Regions from separate parts of the Halobacillus seohaensis genome, predicted to be linked through region 1. Evidence: riboswitches for the same ligand, from Rfam matches in the RefSeq annotation. Region 1 holds a riboswitch; the other holds the start of a gene.
The links. A riboswitch is a leader RNA that binds a small molecule or an ion and turns the genes downstream of it on or off. The one in region 1 is predicted to bind S-adenosylmethionine.
Positions count from the first base shown of each region.

Region 2: linked by a shared signal. The riboswitch ahead of ACFQIC_RS12080 (phosphoadenylyl-sulfate reductase) and the one ahead of metK (methionine adenosyltransferase) in region 1 are both predicted to bind S-adenosylmethionine.

Region 1 is NZ_JBHSZV010000062.1:5,477-13,796, forward strand. Features, by position in the region: gene ACFQIC_RS19235 (tetraprenyl-beta-curcumene synthase family protein) at 1-1,017, opposite strand, end outside; gene ACFQIC_RS19240 (alpha/beta hydrolase) at 1,044-1,802, opposite strand; gene ACFQIC_RS19245 (gamma carbonic anhydrase) at 1,862-2,380, shown strand; gene metK (methionine adenosyltransferase) at 3,325-4,524, opposite strand; SAM riboswitch class I at 4,720-4,838, opposite strand; gene ACFQIC_RS19255 (thiol-disulfide oxidoreductase DCC family protein) at 4,899-5,270, opposite strand; gene pckA (phosphoenolpyruvate carboxykinase (ATP)) at 5,427-7,019, shown strand; gene ytkD (RNA deprotection pyrophosphohydrolase) at 7,335-7,820, opposite strand.
Region 2 is NZ_JBHSZV010000030.1:22,176-30,495, forward strand. Features, by position in the region: gene ACFQIC_RS12070 (flavin-containing monooxygenase) at 1-307, shown strand, start outside; gene ACFQIC_RS12075 (SET domain-containing protein) at 690-1,076, opposite strand; SAM riboswitch class I at 1,384-1,503, shown strand; gene ACFQIC_RS12080 (phosphoadenylyl-sulfate reductase) at 1,595-2,320, shown strand; gene sat (sulfate adenylyltransferase) at 2,373-3,512, shown strand; gene cysC (adenylyl-sulfate kinase) at 3,529-4,122, shown strand; gene cobA (uroporphyrinogen-III C-methyltransferase) at 4,185-4,952, shown strand; gene ACFQIC_RS12100 (sirohydrochlorin chelatase) at 4,968-5,711, shown strand; gene ACFQIC_RS12105 (uroporphyrinogen-III synthase) at 5,745-6,551, shown strand; gene ACFQIC_RS12110 (assimilatory sulfite reductase (NADPH) flavoprotein subunit) at 6,606-8,320, shown strand, end outside.

The DNA of each region.
Region 1 (8,320 bases):
GAAAGTGGCTTTTTTCCCACTTGCACGCAACAAAGATTTAACAAAGCTTTTAGCATGATCCAATGCTTTAACTTTGTGATCTGCTAAGTACATACCAACCAACCCTTCGTGAACCATCTGATGAAATGCTCTATTTGGCAAATTCTTTATAGAACGATTTGTTTCATTTACAAAATATACAAATCGTTCCCTCATACGATCCTCGTGCTCGTAATAAGAACAGAAATTAAGGTCGCCTTCTTCCTCGTCCTCTTCCTGATCGATATAATAATCTAATAAAATGTGTAATCCTTGCATATACGGAAAGTAACTTTGATCAATTTGTTCAGCTAATTGATCCGTCATATTACCACTCAACGTGTATGATACTAAGCAATATATCCCTAAAGTAGATCCCGTAGAGGCGGAGAATTCATACCATTCCAATTGAGGGCATTTTGATTGATGATTCTGATGCCAGTGCTTTAAACGCGGAATCCTTTCTTCTTCACGTACATGTTTATGTACTTGTAAATCACTGTACAATTGACCTAATGTCGTCGTATAAGACTGAGAAATTTGATAATTCGATGACTGTCCAAGAACATCCTGACATGTAAGCACTAATGATCGAAGGTATCCTCCATCATCTTTATCTTTTCTGAAATAATAATAATCCTTCACTTGGTTTGTAGGTGTTAAGGCATCTACCATAGCCTCGTGCAGCATCTTAAAATCTTTTGGATCCATCGAAGTACTTCGATCACACAAATTGTCTAAGTAATCGCTAATAGTTTGGTACGCTACAATAAAACGAATCGCTTCCTCCCATTGGTCTTTAGCTAATAACGAGTAGATCCCCCCACCTTCACAATGGAATGTTTTTGCCTGAATACTAGCTAGTGCCTGAGTTCTTAACTCTTGATTAGGAATAGCTTTCGCCTTTTCCCTCCAAAGATTTAATTCAATATGAACACGAGGGAATATTTTTTTGTAAACCCTTATCATTAATGGTAGTGCTCGTGTAGGAATTTTCACTGCCACGTTAACCTCTCCTTTACCATTCAGCCGTTAAGTTGCTGATTTAGAAACTTCATCATATATAGATAAGCTTGTTCCCATTCTAATTCATTTAAAATTTCATGGTAATAGCCTGGCCACTCCTTATAAATTTTCTCAATAGATTCAATTTGGTGAAACCATTCATTCGTTTTGCCCCGATCCACCATCAAATCTTCTCCTGCTTGCATGACCAATAAAGGCACATTTGGAAATTCTTCCACTTCTTTAAAAGCTATTTTTATTGCCTTTTGAAACTCAATGTACCATCTCACCGAAACCTTCTCCAACATTAAAGAGTCCTCTTTGTCTCTCTTAATGACTTCTGGATTAGTTGTAACCATCTCTGGTTTTAAAGGAGAATCAACTTGGAAAGTTGGCCAAAAGACATTTAGAAACATAGAAATAATTTCTAACGGTTTAGTTGCTCCATTCAAAATACCGAGCGCTGGCGATGATAAAATCACACCAGATACATGAGGTTTGAACTTTTGAAGGGTACGGATAACGACCAAACCACCCATACTGTGACCAAGTAAGAACATCGGTTTGTTAGGATCTGCCTGATCCATCCACTTCATTAATTTATGTAAATAATCATCAAACGAGCGAATATGGCCTTTTCTGCCTGCTGTTACTCCTTGTCCAGGAAGGTCTTCACTAATGACGTCATACCCATCATGCCGTAACCTTTCTAATAGATGACTATAACGACCAGAATGTTCAAATGCTCCATGAACGAGGACAATCGTAGCTTTTGCCACTACATCTCCCACCTATCATTTGCTATACTATACTTAATATTATTATAAGGGGGATCTAAATGATTTGCGAATATAACGGAAAAACTCCAAATATACATAACACTGCATTTATCGCGAATGATACGGTAATCACTGGGGATGTTTCGATTGGATCCGATTCTAGTGTTTGGTTCAAAACTGTTATCCGCGGAGACGTAGCTCCTGTATATATTGGAAATGAAGTGAATATCCAAGATTTAAGCATGCTTCATCAAAGCCCAAATATCCCTTTGATTATTGAAGACGGTGTTACTGTCGGGCATCAGGTTACTCTCCACTCAGCAAAAATTAAGAAAAATGCTTTAATAGGAATGGGGTCTATCATTTTAGATGGGGCAGAAATTGGCGAACAAGCCTTTATTGGCGCAGGAAGCTTAGTTCCACCTGGAAAGTCTATCCCTCCTCGTACGCTTGCCTTAGGTCGACCAGCAAAAGTCGTGAGGGAATTAACCGAAGAAGATTATAAAGAACTTGATCGCATTCGTACTAGTTATGTAGAAAAAGGAAAAGCATATAAAATACAACAGTATGATAAATAAAAAAGCCGTTATCCTAAATGGTAAATAGTTCGGTTTTTGGAGTACAAAAACATATTTAGAGGGAAAAATAGCAACAGAGTTATCGAACCAATTAACATACTAAATAACATTACAATTGGTAAAGAAAAACGCTTGGACATTTTAATATCCAAGCGTTTTTCTTTATATTTTCTTCTTCAACTAAAGTCCATACGCCGCTGACCAAGGCGCCTCCGCTTTTAAAAGTGGAGTCTCGCGATTTCCCGGCCCTCCCTTGCCATTGTGAGGCAGACGGAAACCTCAGTAATGGGTTCTTCAAATTGTAGGCTATTCATAGAAGAGATTTTGCAACTGCACACTTGTTCCATATGGTGTAGCGAACACAGAAGACGACTCAGGCAGTAGGGCCGTTCATTAAAAGCAAAGGATAGGTGGCGAGGAAACGGGGAGATTCCCAAGCCCCCCATTCGATGTGTGAGAAACGAACCCCTTTCCCAGAAGGACTATCTTCCACTATCCGTGTTCTATTGCAATGAACCTCTCTTTATCAAGGATTTTAATAGGACCGCCCGCTATCAAGATTTGCATGCAAACTTAGGAATGGCTGCCTTTTCTTGAAGGGGCATCGAGACACTTATATGGTAAAGGGGCGGAGGGAAACGGTGAGACTCCTATGGGATGTGCGGGACAGCTGAGAACCCACAGGACGAAGTCCGAGGAGGCTCAGCGCCCACCCCATGGAAAGCGAACCGTTTCCCGCAGCCCCTACGTTCACACAAACATCTCAAATTCAAGCACAATCTCTGATTTTGTATACCAATTTATATGTTAAATACCGATCATCGTTGATATAACAAGGAATAATAAGAGACCAAATCATATGCGATTTGGTCTCTTCATTCGTATGTTATTTCATGTTTTGTACTCGAAAACTGAACCCGTTACCTAAATGGATAACGACTTTTTTATGAGGATAAATTTTTCTTTAATAACTCAGCTTTATCTGTTTTTTCCCATGGAAACTCAACATCTGTACGTCCAAAATGCCCAAAGGCTGCCGTTTGTCGGTAGATCGGGCGTCGCAAATCTAGCATTTTTATAATTCCAGCAGGTCTGAGATCAAATAACTCTCGAACAACCTCTACTAATTTCTCTTCAGAATATTTACCTGTCCCGCTCGTATCAATGGATATGGATACAGGCTGAGCTACACCTATCGCATAAGCAAGTTGAACTTCGCAAGATTCTGCTAATCCTGCTGCTACAATGTTTTTCGCAACATAACGTGCCGCATATGCTGCTGAACGATCCACTTTTGTCGCATCTTTTCCACTAAATGCACCACCACCATGGCGAGCATAACCACCGTATGTATCAACGATGATCTTTCTTCCTGTTAAACCAGCATCGCCTTGAGGTCCACCAATAACAAATCGACCTGTAGGATTGATAAAATATTTAGTCTTATCATCTATAAGGTGAGTGGGAATCACATGGTGAATGACATGTTCCTTCAAGTCCTTTTTAATCTGTTCTAACGTGATTTCCTCAGCATGTTGAGTGGAGATAACTACCGTGTCAACTCGGACAGGTTTATTGTTCTCATCATATTCTATCGTAACTTGTGTTTTACCGTCAGGACGAAGGTAAGCTAAAGTTCCACTATTTCTTACATCAGAAAGTCGTTTAGCTATTTTATGAGCCAAAGATATTGGTAAAGGCATAAGTTCTTCTGTTTCATTATTAGCAAACCCAAACATTAAGCCTTGATCTCCTGCTCCAATAGCTTCTAATTCTTCGTCACTCATCTGACCTTCTCTGGACTCTAATGAAACATTGACCCCTCCGGCAATATCCGCTGACTGTTCATCAATGGCTGTTAATACTGCACATGTGTCTGCATCAAATCCATATTTCGCTCTTGTATAACCAATATCCTTAATTGTTTGACGAACGATAGCTGGAATATCAACATAAGTATTTGTACTAATTTCACCTGAAACAAGAACAAGTCCCGTTGTTACTGTCGTTTCACACGCAACTCGTGCATTTGGATCGTGCTTTAAAATTTCATCTAATATTGCATCAGAAATCTGATCACAGATTTTGTCTGGATGACCTTCTGTAACTGATTCTGACGTGAATAACCGGCGATTGGCAGGCATTCTTCAAAACTCCCCCTTCTAATAGTACAAAGATTAGACGGAACTCTTTACCAGTATCTTTATTGAAGTCATGATACGCCAAACTTCATATTATGTTCACATATCCATTATCTAAATCTTACTTGAAAGGATTTTTTTCATTAAAAAAAGAAAAAACCCTTCCTACTCAAGAGGAAAGGCGTTGTTTTCCTTTCGCTCTTATCGTCCAAGATTACGACCTTCATGTAACCTTGCTTCAGGTTAGCACCATATCATCTTCATGACGGGTTGCTGGGTTTCAATGGGCCTGTCCCTCCACCGACTCTAGATAAGAGAGTATCCGTTCGGACTAATAGTATCGAAATCCTGTAACCATGTCAATTAGTTTCGCGTCTTCAGGAAATGGAACATGATCCGTTTCTACAACGTTTTTCAAACAAACGATATCGATGATTAGCAATCCAGCGATAAATAGGATCCCCAACTTTATTCGTGCCAGGTATGGACATAATAAGTCCAAGGAAAAATGTGATAGGTGTTCTTAAAAACAAGTACGTCATCGCTTCGTATCCACGTCTAACTACTTGTTTTGAATTAATAACATGAATTTCTTTATGCAGTTCTTCTTTATCTATCGATATTTCCTGATCAAATCGTTGAAGAGATTGCCACTTAATCATCTGAAACCAGTCGAGAAATTTAAAGATATTTTTACTTTGTTGACACAAATAACAATGCTCATCATAAAGAACTTCAATCTTGCTCACTATTTCACATCCTTTCGTTAACATTATAGTACAATTAGTAATAAAATGAAATGAAAGCACTTCCAATTAATAGTATGGACTATTCATAATAATGTGTTATACTTTACTTCAAAGTATAACATTTTCAAATTTTTGAGTAAGGGTGGGTAGACTCCTATGAGCACAATTAATCAAATGTCTAATTTAAATCAACTAAAAAGCCAAGCAAACGTTCAACATCAATTATCAGTTCCACAATTAGTTGAAAAGATTCTTTCTCGGAATGAAGGAACTTTAACAAATAGTGGTGCGATTCAAGCAACAACAGGAGAGTATACTGGACGTTCACCTCAGGATAAATTCATCGTATTGGATGAGCAATCCTCTCAATATGTGAATTGGGGAAAAACAAATCAATCTATTGATGATGATGCGTTTGTGAAGTTATACCATAAAGTATTAGATTACTTGAAGAATCGTGATGAGCTATTTGTGTTTAATGGGTTCGCCGGGGCTGACGAAAGATATCGTCTGCCTATTCAAGTGATCAATGAATTTGCCTGGCACAACTTATTCTCTCAACAGATGTTTATTCAACCAAACCAACAAGAGTTAAATCATCATGAAGCGGAATTCACAGTCGTATCTGCACCTACATTCAAGGCTGCACCGGAAACTGATGGTACGAATTCTGAAACTTTTATTATCATTTCTTTTAAGCACCGAATTGTGTTAATCGGCGGAACTGAATATGCAGGAGAGATTAAAAAATCAATTTTTTCGGTTATGAACTATATTCTTCCAAGACAAAATGTCTTATCTATGCATTGTTCAGCTAATGTTGGCAAAGAGGGAGACGTAGCTCTGTTTTTCGGTCTTTCTGGCACAGGAAAAACAACTTTATCTGCAGATCCTGAACGGAAACTAATTGGGGACGACGAACATTCCTGGTCAAATTATGGTATCTCTAATATTGAAGGTGGTTGTTATGCAAAGTGTATCAATTTATCTTCAGAAAAAGAGCCACAAATTTTTGATGCTATTCGCTTTGGAGCCGTTTTGGAAAATGTCATATTAGATCAGAATTCCCATCAACCCGATTATGATAATACTACACTTACGGAAAACACAAGAGCTGCTTATCCGCTTTCCCATATTAAAAACACAGTGAAACCAAGTATAGCAGGCCATCCCAATGCTATTGTTTTTCTCACAGCAGATGCAACTGGTGTTCTTCCTCCTATTAGCCGCTTGACTAAAGAACAAGCGATGTACCACTTCCTAAGTGGTTACACTAGCAAACTAGCAGGAACTGAACGTGGAATAACTTCACCACAAGCTACATTCTCTGCATGCTTTGGATCTCCATTCCTTCCTTTAGCACCTTCTGTATATGCCGAAATGCTTGGAGAAAAGATTGACCAGTTCAATTCTGATGTATATTTAGTCAATACCGGCTGGACCGGAGGCGCTTATGGAGAAGGAACACGAATGAAATTATCACATACACGTTCGATGATTCATGCAGCTCTAGAAGGCGAACTAAATTCAGTTGAAACCTATATAGATCCTGTTTTCGGATTACAAGTACCCATAAATTGCCCTGGCGTTCCGGATGATGTCCTTATACCAAGAAAGACTTGGAAAGATTCAAAGGCCTATGATCAAAAAGCACACGAATTAGCTCAGAAATTTCATGAAAACTTTAAACAGTTTACAAAAGCTAGCCCAGATATAAGAGAAGCTGGACCAGCTTATGGTAGACAGTAACCTTATTTTCCACGGATGATATAAAAAAGGCCTAATCTAGCAACTTTGAAGTACAAACATTAAAAATGTATATGTAAGTGGGGCATTGAATGGCAGAGTCATTCAATGCCCCACTTTTTGTAACCTGATCTTGTTCCACTTGGTATTTGCTCTTCTAGGCTCTTTCTTAAGATAGCAATATAGTTGATTGTGAGTATACAGTGCCACTACGATTACAAATTCATATAAAAAAGTAGTTCAGTTCAGGCATACAATTTGCATATGCATCCAAAACTGAACTACTTACTATGACTAGTAAGACTTTTTTTGAAAACTTTAAGTTTCGTGAAGATTTAAATAATCCTCTTTTATTCGGTTTAAACATTGAGGCAATACCTCATCTTTCATCATAAAACTATATAAGCTATTACTTTTGATACTTTGGGGTAACTGATCGAGTAGAACAGGTCCCTCTGTTTCAAAATAATGATGTTGATCCAACAATCGTGAGACAGTTGCGAAATACACATTTTTAATAACAGTTCCACCTTTTCCTGCCACATAATATTGTCCAACATAGTTTAACTGGTCCACTTCTGCACCCGTTTCCTCCAGCACTTCCCTAACAGCTGCTCGGTCTGCTGTTTCTCCTCTTTCCACTTTCCCCCCTGGAAACTCTAACCCTCTATTTTTATGTTTGGTAAGTAGCCACTGATTTTCAAATCGGCAAATAACCCATACATGCTTTGGGGTGTTTGAGAAGGGATGGTCCTCAAAGGATAGATTGACTTGATTTCGGTAGTAATCATAAAAAGTTTTCATGTAAGATCATCTGCCTTTAATACTTGTTTATATAACTTTAACGAACGCTTCTGCATTAAATCGTATCATAAGCAAGAAGTAATAAAAACTCTAGTCCTTACAATTCTATGAAACTTTTGGTTTATTTCGTTCATATACATGATAAGTCAACTTGAAAAGGGGAGAAAACGTGTATAAAATATTGTTTCTATTGGTTGAAGCACCTAAAGAACTAACTAACCAAATGAATCAATTAAGTACAACAGACAAGCACCAGCGATCAACTAGAAGATCATAAGGAATATGTTGATGAATTTATTATGTACTCTCCTTTAGTTCTCAAGGAGAAGACGTGCAATCACTTACTAAAAATTAACCAAGAAAGTGTTCCCTGATGAGAACATTCCAAAAAAAATGGTGGAAGGGTTATGAAACCGAAGAAATTACGATTCCTCAAGAGGTAATTAACTCCGCAGAGCCTTTACCAGATATGGGAACCATGCCATAACAGATGAAAAGCC
Region 2 (8,320 bases), on a different contig from region 1:
TTCTATTGAACAGCATGTGGAATGGATTGCTGACTGTATTGATTATCTTTGTGAACATAATATAGATTATATCGAGGCAACTCCAGAAGCTGAGAATGCATGGAGTACACATTGTAGAGAGGTGGCCGAAGCTACGCTCTTCACAAAAACTGAGTCATGGTATACAGGTGCAAATATTGAAGGAAAACCACGGGGATTCTTGATTTATCTTGGAGGAGTGGGAGCTTATCGAGAGAAATGCAGTGAAATTGCCAATGAAGGTTACCCAGGATTTACGATGGTCATTTCTAAGAAACTCGTGATTTAAAAGCAATAATTTAGGGGGGGGGGATTCGCTTCTTAACTTAATGGTTCTGTCGTTAGATACAGAGAAAGGGCTCAGGCATGTTTTCTGAGGGGAGGACGGTAAGTCTCCTACTAGAGCTGAGGCCACTGAAAAAGTGAATTTAATAAGAAAATTAACTCAACCAACCACTATATATGCGAGTGATATTTCTTTAAGAATTTATACTATTTAACCGAAACGTAGCAGACTTGTTTTCTAAACTTAAAGTGGTTCCATTCCTCTGTCTTTACTAACGGAACCATTTTTTAACTCTTTATTCAACATATTGCCCGATGGTAGACGTTTAACATAGCTTAATAAAAAAAGCACCCAAACTAATTGGGTGCTTACATAACAAAATGAATTATTGTTCTTCTTCTTCGTTAAACCATAATGGGTCTTCGTCATCAACAAAGCCGTTATAATTAATGAGGACTTCTTCACCTGCTTTTATATCGTTATAAGCATAAAAGTCAAACGTGTCTTTCTCAAAGTTAATTTCATAATTTGCATTAGGCTCATACGAATGGTTAAACATCATACCATATCCTAAAAGAAAAGCAGTGTGATTTTCTCCGTACTCAAACGCATAATCCGCAAGCCGAGTTTGCTCTATAAATTGATGCTGATCATTAGGATAGGGAAGGACTGGAGCTTCATGGATTAGCTCATTTTTGCTTATATTGCGTGTTGCGAACACTCCTCTTCCGAACTCTTCATCAGTGAGTGTGGACAGTCTTACTTCAATCATGATAGTCACCTACGCCTTCTTTTCGATCAAAATTTGTAACTTCTTAAGTTTGACAGCTGAGTAAGATGAAAGCAACCTTTTTAGGTTATCTAAAGCCTAGCTTGGGAATGGATAATAAATTTTTTTGAAAAGTCCATTCATAAATGTATTTATTTTTTACTTGTATTACGATATACTAATAAACATAGTAATTTACTTGGTTTTAAAAAACAGAATGGTTGTAATTTTCTCATGATCTATTGACATTTATTGTGAATAAGCATATTATATGTAGCAATCATTAAATATCAATAATTTCATACGACTTTTCTTATCGTGAGAGGTGGAGGGACTGGCCCTTTGAAACCTCGGCAACGGATTTAATGAGCAAATCATTAAACACTGTGCCAATTCCAGCAGTGCTTTTCAGGCGCTCGATAGATAAGAAGATTGGAACTTACTGAATGCATCGTAAACCTCTCTTCTTATTTTTACTAAAAGAAGCGAGGTTTTTTAATTTGGCTTAGAGGGAGGTAATTATGGGAAACAATATTATTTATTATGACCGTTTCTCTAGTGACCCATTTGAAGGATGGCAACCAACTGATGATACAAAAGGTGCTGCTGAGGTTTTGCAGTGGGCTTATGAATCATATGGAGAGTCAATTGTATATGCTTGCAGTTTTGGAGCGGAAGGAATTGTATTAATTGATTTGATTTCCAAAGTAAAGAAAGATGCGGAAATTGTTTTTCTTGATACGGATGTCCATTTTCAAGAAACTTACGAACTTATTGATAAAGTAAAAAAAAGATACCCTGAGCTTAACATTCATTTAAAAAAGCCGGATTTAACACTAGATGAGCAGTCAAGTCAGTACGGTTCTGCTCTTTGGAAAAGACAGCCCAATCAATGTTGTTACATTCGAAAAATCAAACCGCTTGAGGATGCTCTTTCTGGAGCGACAGCCTGGATTTCAGGATTGAGAAGAGAACAGTCTCCTAGTAGAAGCCATACGAACTTTGTGAATAAGGATGAACGATTTGAATCAATTAAGGTATGTCCCCTTATTTACTGGACCTGGGATGATGTTTGGGATTATATCCGACTAAACGACTTGGATTACAATGTCTTACATGATCAAGGTTATCCTAGTATTGGTTGTATGCCCTGCACGTCTGCTGTGAATGAACAAGATGACGATCGTTCAGGTAGATGGAAGGGGTCAACTAAAACGGAATGTGGGCTACACACTTCAGGAAATTAAGAATAGGGATGGAATGGATTATACTATAAAACTAAATGAAGGAGAGAGTTATATGTCACTTATTACGCCACATGGCGGGTACCTAGTCAATCAATGGAATCAAGAAGGGTTTACATCAAAACCAACAGATAGTATTGAATTAGATGCTATGGCTTTGAGCGATTTAGAATTGATAGCGAATGGGGCGTACAGTCCACTTAAAGGTTTCTTAAATAAAGAGGATTATCAATCAGTCGTTGATACGTTACGATTAGCTGATGGTACGCCATGGAGTATTCCTATTACATTACCTGTTCATGCTGAGCAGGCGTCGAGCTTAAACCCAGGTGATGTTGCAGAGCTTTATCAAGGTAATACAGTGTATGGAGTTATCGAAATCGAAGAGATCTACCAACCAGATAAAGAGAAAGAAGCAAGAGAAGTTTACTTAACAACAGAAGAAGCGCATCCAGGGGTGAAAAAGCTTTTCAATCGTCCGGACTATTACGTAGCTGGAGAAATACAAATGCTTAACCAATCAGTTCGAGAACATGAGGATAAGTTTTATTTGGACCCTGCAGAATCGAGGAAGCATTTTCAGGAACTCGGATGGAATAAAGTGGTCGGGTTTCAAACGCGTAACCCTGTCCATCGAGCTCACGAATATATTCAAAAGGCATCTTTAGAAATTGTCGATGGACTATTTCTTAATCCTTTAGTAGGAGAAACAAAGAGTGATGATATTCCGAGTGATGTTCGAATGAAGAGTTACCAAGTTTTACTAGAACATTATTATCCTGCTAATCGAGTGGTGCTTGCTGTGTTTAATGCGGCTATGCGTTATGCAGGCCCGAGGGAAGCGATCTTCCACGCCATTGTACGGAAAAACTTTGGTTGCTCTCACTTTATTGTCGGACGTGACCATGCAGGTGTCGGAAATTATTACGGCACTTATGATGCACAGAAAATTTTCAGTAACTACGAAGAAGATGAATTAGGCATCACGCCATTATTCTTTGAACACAGCTTTTATTGCTTGTCTTGTGAAGCGATGGTTTCCCATAAAACGTGCCCTCATGATGATGATCAGCATGTTATCTTATCAGGGACGAAAGTACGTGAACTGCTGCGAAATGGCGAGAAGCCGCCTAAGACTTTCAGCCGTCCTGAAGTTGTAGAGGTTTTAATAGATGGATTAAAGGTGACACAATAACAAAAGGGTGAAGTAGTTGGAATCCAATATTGTCTGGCATAATGCGAGTGTATTAACCGAAGATTATCGTACTAAAAATGGACACCATAGTGGAGTGATTTGGCTGACTGGACTATCTGGATCTGGTAAATCAAGTATTGCCAATCTAGTCAATAAACATCTTTATGAAAAAAAGGTAAACTCTTATCTATTAGATGGAGACAACGTTCGTCACGGATTGAATGCTGACCTTGGATTCAAAGCGGAAGATCGAAAAGAGAACATACGTAGAATTGGCGAGGTTGCCAAGCTATTTGCAGAAAGTGGCACTATCGTGTTGACCGCTTTTATTTCTCCTTATCAGGAAGATCGTAATCAAGTAAGGAATATTCTTGAACAAGGAGATTTTCTCGAAGTCCATGTGGATTGTCCTTTATCTGAATGTGAAGTCCGAGATCCAAAAGGCTTATACGAAAAAGCTAGAAGCGGGGAAATAAAAGGTTTTACGGGTATTGACTCCCCTTATGAAGTACCTGAATCTCCTGAGATCGTATTGAGAACCCATGAGTTTAGTGAAGAAGACTGTGCAGCTCAACTCATATCTTTACTAGAGAATAAAGGATGGATATAAGATAATAGAGGGATGGCGAAGTGGAAGTCTTAAATGATGAAAAGAAAGGAGGGAACTGTCTCATGAAAAAAGTGTATATTGTCGGTGCAGGGCCCGGTGACCCAGACTTAATTACAGTAAAAGGGCTGAAGGCTATCCAAGCAGCAGATGTTATTTTATACGATCGATTAATAAATAGAGATTTACTAAAGGAAGTGAAAGAAGAAGCTGAACTCATTTACTGTGGTAAAAGTCCTGATCATCCTTCGCTATCCCAAGAAGAGATTAACAATGCTCTTTGTACATTCGCCTTACAAGGAAAGATTGTAACCCGTTTAAAAGGAGGGGATCCTTTTATTTTTGGCAGAGGGGGAGAAGAAGCGGAAGCATTGGCTGAGAAAAATATTCCCTTTGAAGTTGTCCCTGGTATATCATCTGGAGTAGCAGCCCCGGCCTACGCGGGGATTCCAGTTACACACCGTAAATATAGTTCTTCTGTAGCTTTTATTTCGGGAGTATGCCAAATGAAAGATTCAGATGATCATTGGGAACATGTAGCCAAAAGCGCAGACACGTTATGTATTTATATGGGCGTTCGGAAACTACCCGAAATAGTTGAACAACTGATTCGCCATGGTCGTGAAGCTACGACTCCGATCGCTCTTGTCGAGTGGGGTACTACCGAACAGCAGCAAACCGTAGTTGGGACTCTTAATAATATTGTAGAAAAAGCTCATGCTGTCGAAAATCCTGCTATGATTATAGTTGGAGAGGTCGTAAAGCTTAGAGACGAATTGCAATGGTTTGAACATCAGGAAATACAAGGGCCGATTCGTTCGGTTGTATCATAAAGGAAGGATGGTTTAATGCAAGCTGTACTATACGTTAGTCATGGAAGCCGTGTAGAGAAAGCACGAAAGGAAGCTGTTACCTTTATTCAAACCGTCCAGCAGCAAGTGGATATCCCTCTGCAGGAAACTTGCTTCTTAGAGTTAGCTGAACCGGATGTGACGCAAGGGATTTCACGACTCGTCGACCGTGGAGCTACGAAAATCGTCATTATGCCTGTGTTGTTATTAAGTGCAGGGCATTATTATAAGGATATACCAAGTGAAATTGAAGATGCGAAAGTTCGCCATCCACATATTAACTTTGTATATGGTGAACCGCTCGGTGTCCAAGATCGATTGGTCGATATTTTAGTCCAAAGAATACAAGAAACAAATGTTACCCGTCTTCCTAATGCACATATTCTACTTGTAGGAAGAGGGAGTAGAAATCCTGAGACGAAGCAGTCGATCGAACTAATTGCTCAAAAATTACAAGGGAAAGTAACCGGTTCTACCGTGGATGTTTGTTATTTAGCAGCGTGTTCTCCTTCTTTTGAGGAGGGGTTACAAGGGATAAAAGGGAAGAAACAAACCTTTGTTATTCCTTATCTTTGGTTTACCGGTGTGCTCATGAACTCAATGCAAAAGAAAATTAACGAGGTTAAACAATTAGAACAGCAAGTCATACTGTGCCAATACCTTGGGCACCATCCCTTTATAATAGACGCTTTAAAAGACCGTGTGTATGAAGCTTTAGAAAGTAACAGTTATTCTGTTTGAGTCTTTTAGTTTAATAGAAAGGGTGGAAAGAGAATGGCAGGTTTAGCTGGTAAGAAAATCGGAGTAGCGGCCGATCGTAGTGCCGAATCGATCAGCAAGTTGATTCAAAAACATGAAGGTCATCCTCAAATTTTTTCCATCCAGGGAAAACAAATGTTGAATGAACAAATTTGTATAGAAAATATTCAGTATTTTCTTAAGAACAGTTTTGATTGGGTGATTTTAACAACAGGAATCGGAGCCAAAACTTTGTCAGACGCGGCGTACGAAAATGACCTTTACTCCTCATTTATTGATAAATTGAACAAAACAAACGTGGCAATTCGTGGCAAAAAGACGCTCGATTGGTGTAAAAAACATACAGTAAATGTTCATAGAATATCCGAGGATGGGACCATGGAAAATCTTTTGGCAGCTTTTACTGCTGATCAACAGGTAGAACAAAAGCAAGTCTTCCTTCAGGCTTATAATCAAGATGATGCTCAGCTAAAAGAAGAACTTGAGAAAGTCCAATGTTCCGTTTACTTGTCAAAGCCCTATTCCTATGAACGACCGGATCACGAAGTACTCAGCAATTTAAAGAAGAAGATTATAGAACAATCGCTTGATGCTGTAGTTTTCACGAGTAAAACACAGGTCAAGAATATATTGTCAGAGCAACTTGATACGAAAAACATTGTTCAAGCTTTTAATGAACAAGTATTGGCCGTTGCGGTTGGGAAAGTTACAGCCAATGAACTTGAGCGTAGCGGTATAGTCAATGTTCTTCAGCCGGAGAACCCGAAAATGGGAGCTATGATCGTAGAAATCGACCGTTATTACCAATCGATCAACGCTTGATAGTTGAATGAATGGCTATGAAAAAATAAAAAGAACTTTGCGAGGTGGGTATTTTTGCAGTTACAAGTGACAAACAGTCCTTTTAGTCAAGAACAAGGAGAGTTACTCAATCAGCTTTTACCAACATTAACAGAAACCCAAAAAATTTGGTTGAGCGGATATTTGGCTAACACTCAGTCAACCGTTCCGTCTGGACAAAGTAATGTAGAAACAAACACTGCTTTACAAGACAGTGCACAAAATAAAACACGTGAAATAACGATTATTTATGGCTCTCATACTGGAAATTGCGAAGCCTTAGCTGAAGAGTTGTCCAAAAAATTAGAACATCAAGAATATAAAGTCACGCTATCTTCCATGGAAAACTTCAAGCCAAAAGGTTTAAAAAAAGTTGAAGATTTACTTATTCTAACAAGTACTCATGGTGATGGAGATCCACCGGACAATGCAATCTCACTCTATGATTTCCTACATAGTAAACGAGCTCCTGAGTTAGAAGATCTAAGGTACTCCGTGCTTTCCTTAGGGGATAGTTCCTACGAATTCTATTGTCAAACAGGCAAAGACTTCGATGCACGTCTAGAGGAATTAGGGGGAGAACGACTTTATCCGCGGGTTGATTGTGATCTTGATTTTGAAGAACCTGCGGAAGAGTGGTTTGACGGAGTCTTAGCTATCTTAAACGATACAAAAGACGTTTCTCAAGCTGGTGATCCATCCTCCCAGCCTGGACCAAAAGATACTACAGAGAATCAGTCGAATTATTCACGAAAAAATCCGTTTAAGGCAGAAATCTTAGAAAATTTAAACCTTAACGGACGTGGTTCTAACAAAGAAACTCGTCATCTCGAGCTTGACTTAGAAGGTGCTAATTTAGAATATGAACCAGGTGACAGCTTAGGTATTTTTCCTAATAATGATCCTGTTCTCGTAGATCAACTATTACAAGAAATGGATTGGAATGCTGAGGAACAAGTTTCTATCAATAAACAGGGGGAGCTACTTCCATTACGAGATGCATTAATTACTACTTTTGAAATTACGAGCTTAACGAAACCATTGCTAGAAAAAGCATCTCAACTTACAAACAATGAGGAACTGAACAAGCTGCTTAGCCCGGAAAGTAAAGAAGAACTGCAAAATTATATATATGGTCGAGACCTGATTGATTTAGTTCAGGACTATGGACCGTGGCCAGTATCTGCTGCCGAATTTATTAAGATTCTTCGTAAGATTCCTGTTCGTCTTTATTCCATTGCGAGTAGCGCTAAAGCAAATCCAGACGAAGTGCATCTCACGATCGGAGCGGTCCGGTATGATACGAATGGACGAAATCGTACGGGTGTTTGTTCGGTCCAGTGTGCTGAACGATCAGAGTCTGGTGATTCACTGCCAGTATTCGTCCAGCGCAATCAAAATTTTAAACTTCCAGAAAATCCGGACACACCTGTAATTATGATCGGAGCTGGAACAGGGGTTGCACCTTACCGAGCTTTTCTAGAAGAGAGGGAAGAGATTGGAGCCGAAGGAGAAACATGGTTATTTTTCGGTGAGCAACATTTCGTAACCGATTTTCTTTATCAAGTCGAATGGCAAAAGTGGCTGAAAGAAGGGGTCCTTTCTCGATTTGATGTCGCGTTTTCAAGAGACACTTCTGAGAAGATTTATGTGCAGCATCGAATGCTTGAAAAAGGGCGAGAGATCTATCAATGGCTAGAAAATGGTGCAGCAGTTTATGTGTGCGGTGACGAGAAATATATGGCAAAAGA